Regions from separate parts of the Sphingobacterium sp. UBA865 genome, predicted to be linked through region 2. Evidence: riboswitches for the same ligand, from Rfam matches in the RefSeq annotation. Region 2 holds a riboswitch; the other holds the start of a gene.

Region 1 (2,408 bases), on a different contig from region 2:
TCTGTTGTTAATGGACCTAAGGTATAAAATGGCGCTTCGTCACAACAGGCCAATTGCTTGTCCATATTCTCTTTGATCAATTGCATAGGAACATGTCCTGGCCCTTCGATCATCACCTGAACATCATGTTTCCAGGCGATTTTGGTGAGTTCGCCCAGGGTTTCGAGCTCCGCAAATTGAGCTGCATCGTTTGCATCTGCAATAGCTCCGGGGCGAAGACCGTCGCCAAGTGAAAAAGCCACATCATATTGTTTCATAATTTCGCATATTTCCTCAAAATGGGTATAGAGAAAATTTTCTTTGTGATGAAAAAGACACCATTTGGCCATGATAGAGCCGCCTCTGGAGACAATTCCAGTAACTCGGGATGCCGTGAGATGGATATAACGAAGCAATACGCCGGCGTGTATGGTAAAGTACGAAACACCCTGTTCGGCCTGTTCAATCAAGGTATCTTTGAATATTTCCCAGGTAAGATCCTCGGCCACCCCCTTTACTTTTTCGAGCGCCTGATAGATCGGTACTGTACCGATTGGGACTGGCGAGTTACGGATAATCCATTCGCGGGTTTCGTGAATATTTTTGCCAGTGGATAGATCCATGATGGTATCAGCCCCCCAACGACAGGCCCATACCGCTTTCTCAACTTCTTCCTCTATGCTTGAACTTACGGCACTATTGCCAATATTGGCATTGATTTTAACAAGAAAGTTGCGTCCGATAATCATGGGTTCACTTTCAGGGTGATTAATATTATTGGGTATGATCGCTCTTCCGGCGGCGATTTCTTCACGGACAAATTCTGGTGTAATAGCTTTATTATGTGTTCTCGCACCAAAGTTTTGCCCCCGATGCTGATGATCCATTCCAGGGGTACTAGCTTCCAACTGCTCAATACGTTGGTTTTCTCGGATAGCAACATACTCCATTTCCGGGGTAATGATGCCTTGCTTTGCATAATGTAATTGGGTGACATTCTTGCCGGCGGAGGCTACTTTCGGTTTGTGGCTATAGGCAAATCGGAGTTCGTCCAACGTTGGATCAGAAAGTCGTTTTTGTCCATATTCAGAGCTGATGCCAGCCAACTGTATGACATCCTGACGATCCAAGATCCACTGCTCGCGAAGGCGAGGGAGTCCTTTGCGGATATCGATATGGATGGTGTCATCTGTATAAGGCCCAGAAGTATCATAGATTGTTACCGGCGGATTAATTTCGATCTGTCCATTCGTTAATTTGGTTGGGCTCAAGGAGATTTGACGCATAGCGACTTGAATAGGAAATAGTTTTCCGGCTACAAAAATTTTCTTTGCATTTGGAAAGGGGGATTGCGTAATTGTTTCAGCTGTCATTTTTTCTGTATTGTGGTGAATTACTCGGTTGATTTTTTTTGAAAGGCTAGCCGCCTTGAGATGCAGTGATTAAGATAATCTGATCATAAGGTTTAAGTGTTGTCGTAGCCCAGTCCTTTTTGGGGATGACTTGGTTGTTGATGGCTACAGCCACACCCTGGGTTTTGCCAGATAATTCCAAAAGTAACAAGCCTTCTAGTGACGTAAGTGCGGGATCGAAAAATCGAATTTGATGGTTTATTGTAAGTTCCATTCCTTAATTTTTTTTGGTAAAACTTTAGGAATGGCTACACAAAGGCGCAGCAATGCACCTTGTAGACAGCTCACTTTTCCCTACGCCAGTATGATCCGGATCAGGTTCTAAGGGTAAAATCTCAGCCTGCATGAGCAGACACCCCTAAAGTTGCGACTAATATAAGGTTATTTTTATGAAAGTTACAAGAATTTATTTTGCTGCCTGAGGTATATCGTGCAGGAAAGTACAGGTCACCATGTGGAAAATATTTGATATATTAGATTTTTAAATCAGCTAAAACAATTTAACAACCACCAAGAATAGTATCTTTTCATGCGTAGGATTTTATTGACAATACTGTTGTGTATAACGAACAGCACTTATGCCCAACCTAAAAGCAACTGCATCGCGGTACAGTTGACATGTGAACATCTGGTCAATCCATTGGGTATCGATGCAATTCATCCAAGACTTAGCTGGCGACTTGAGGATCAACGGAAAGGTGCGGTACAACAGGCTTATCAGATCCTTCTAGGGCAAGATTCGCTGGCACTGCTGAAGGAGACGAAAGATAACTGGGATAGTGGCAAACAGCTCAGCTCGTCTATATTAGTACCCTATAATGGTATACAGTTAAAGCCACAGACCAAGTACTTCTGGAAGGTTAAAGTATGGGATAAGGATGGTGTATCAACAAATTCTGAAATAGCATCTTTCGAAACGGGAATGATGGGAATGGACCTTTGGAAAGGAAAATGGATTAGCGACAATAGGGATATTCATGCGCAGGAAACGCCTTATTTTAGAACAGAATTTAAGAT
Region 2 (2,408 bases):
TTTTGACCCACATGTACTCCCCATGCCTCGATTTTTGCAGCGATTGCTACGGCATCATTGATCACGAGCGGAATACCATAACGATCGGTCAGTTTTTTCAAACGCATGGCTTTATCCAAAAATGTAGCGGGATCGTCAGCTTTTTCGCGTAATTGAATAAGATCGACTCCACCAATGATGGCTTCTTCGGCGACATTGAGCCAATGTTGAGGATAACAGTCCCGCTCAGAAATTACCAAATATAAAGGGTAGGGAAAAAGCGGATTAATGCGCATAACATTTGATCTTGAGCTTTGATTTTAGACGTTCTGCATTGAGCTTATAGAGTTCATCATAGAGATTCAATTGCAGGGTACCCGGGCCAGCTGCTGTTTGGGCTGCGAGTTCTCCCGCCAAGCTCAAAATGGAAACGCCGGCAACAGCTGCTTCAACATATTGGTCTGTAACACCTAGAAATGCACCAATAAGTGCAGTATCACTACAGCCAAGTCCAGTTACCTGTGTCATTAAAGGGTTGCCATTAAAAACTTCAACCCGGTATTGCTGTGAAAGGATATAGTCTACTTCTCCAGAAATACAGATAATGGAACCGGTTTGCTCTTGCAATAATTGGCCAAATCGGAGCGCATCTTTACTCGCTGTCGTGCTGTCGACTCCTTTTGTGTTCGGTTGGTTGAAATTGTACAGCGTCATGATTTCTGATGCATTTCCACGAATAACCGTTGGTTTGAGATCCAGTAGATTGGCTAATAAATCATTGCGGAATGCTGATATCCCAGCACCAACAGGATCAAGTACCCATGGCCGTCCAATGGTATTGGCATGTTCGGTAGCAACCAGCATAGCTTCGGCTGTATCTTCACTCAAGGTGCCGATATTAATAACAAGAGCTTGCGCAATATCGACAACTTCGCGTACTTCTAAAGGACTGTGTACCATTACGGGGGACGCTCCTAGGGCTAACAGTGCGTTGGCCGTATTGTTCATCACGACTAGGTTTGTGATGTTGTGTACAAGGGGTTTTTCGACCCTCAGCTGCGCTAATAAATTGATAATTGAATCTTCCATTCTTTTTACATATGCTAAGATGTACGGTGTAGCCTTGGAGGGAAGAAGAGCGATAGACTGCGCAGTAAAGGAGTATGCTGTACAGTGGATTTTTGCTTTTCCCTACGCCGGTATAAACCGAATCAGGTTCAAAGGGACTATCTCAATTCTATACAGAATACCCCCAAAGCCAGACCAAATTTAAACAAAAAAGAGGACTTTTCATATCCGTCATTTTTCGATCACTTAGCTTGTTAAATTAATAGGCCGGATTTTGATCGGCACTAATTTCAATATATTCAACAGGGGTATAAGTAACCCGGGCAAAATTTTTGGTCAAAAGTTCTGTTTCTAAAATCTTTCCACCCTGAAATTTTAAAAACTTCTCGCGCCAAATCTCATTTTTACGAAAGAACTGATTGTCTATTTTAAGAAATTGATGTTCTTTTTCAACGACATGGTATGCAAAATCCAGCTCCTGATCGATCCTCAATTCGCCCTCTAAACATTTCTCTGTAAACCAGAGGTTGATCTGGAAGGTGTAAGGCGTGTTGTTGGTGAATTGATAATCACGGTAGTTATAAAATACGGTAGCCCCACTGCCGAATGGCAAAACACGACCATCGTCAGGAAAAGGATCAAAGGAGTGATGATAACGTTCGCTGACGGTGAGTGGACTATGGATAACAAGCCAATGGATGAGATTGGATATTTGACAGATTCCACCGCCAATACCCGCCCTTGCTTCACCGAAGGATAACTCCATGCCGGGCAGATACCCTTTCTTTACGGTGGGGAGCCCCACGAGTTTACAAAATGAAAAGGTTTCCTTCGGTCTGATCAGAATGCTATTGATCTGTGCTGCTGCAATTTTCAGGTTGGTCACTTTGTTGATCTGCAATTGCATATTATTTTCGCCCAGCTTTTTTAATAATACAGACTGATGCTTTTTAATACGAAAGGGAAGTTTTTCAGCTGATTTAACTTTGCTGTATTTTTTGTCGTCAAATAGCCAGACGGCTTTTCGCTGCATTCTTCTTACCCATACTGCAAAAAAATAGAGCAAGGGGTGCTGTTGACTGATCAATTTTCTTTTTTTCAATACGATGTTTATTTATCGCTATCAAAATTAATGCAGAAATGTATCTTTTGCCGCTTTTTTTGATTTTGTCCTGTGTTTTTACTGTATAGGGGGTAGAACTTTTGTTCCATCGGGTGTATACTGGCTTTTCGCTCTATGTCTATAGCTGTTTTCTTGTTTGTACGTATTTGCCCGTGAGCTTCCCATGCCCGTTATAGTTCAGGTTTTCATACGTACAGTTTCCCAAATCTTTTACAATTGATTTTTGTTGCAATACCCC

The links. Region 2 has a riboswitch for thiamine pyrophosphate ahead of thiM (hydroxyethylthiazole kinase). Riboswitches for the same ligand answer to the same signal wherever they lie in the genome.
Region 1: it holds a riboswitch for thiamine pyrophosphate, as region 2 does, so the genes downstream of both, thiS (sulfur carrier protein ThiS) here and thiM (hydroxyethylthiazole kinase) in region 2, are expected to answer to the same signal.

Annotation. Positions count from the first base shown of each region.
Region 1 is NZ_DBGB01000006.1:66,045-68,452, reverse strand. Features, by position in the region: gene thiC (phosphomethylpyrimidine synthase ThiC) at 1-1,352, opposite strand, end outside; gene thiS (sulfur carrier protein ThiS) at 1,399-1,605, opposite strand; TPP riboswitch at 1,666-1,761, opposite strand; gene B2O97_RS02410 (alpha-L-rhamnosidase) at 1,921-2,408, shown strand, end outside.
Region 2 is NZ_DBGB01000035.1:92,050-94,457, forward strand. Features, by position in the region: gene thiE (thiamine phosphate synthase) at 1-275, opposite strand, end outside; gene thiM (hydroxyethylthiazole kinase) at 265-1,068, opposite strand; TPP riboswitch at 1,151-1,243, opposite strand; gene B2O97_RS19445 (VanW family protein) at 1,307-2,149, opposite strand; gene B2O97_RS19450 (hypothetical protein) at 2,289-2,408, opposite strand, start outside.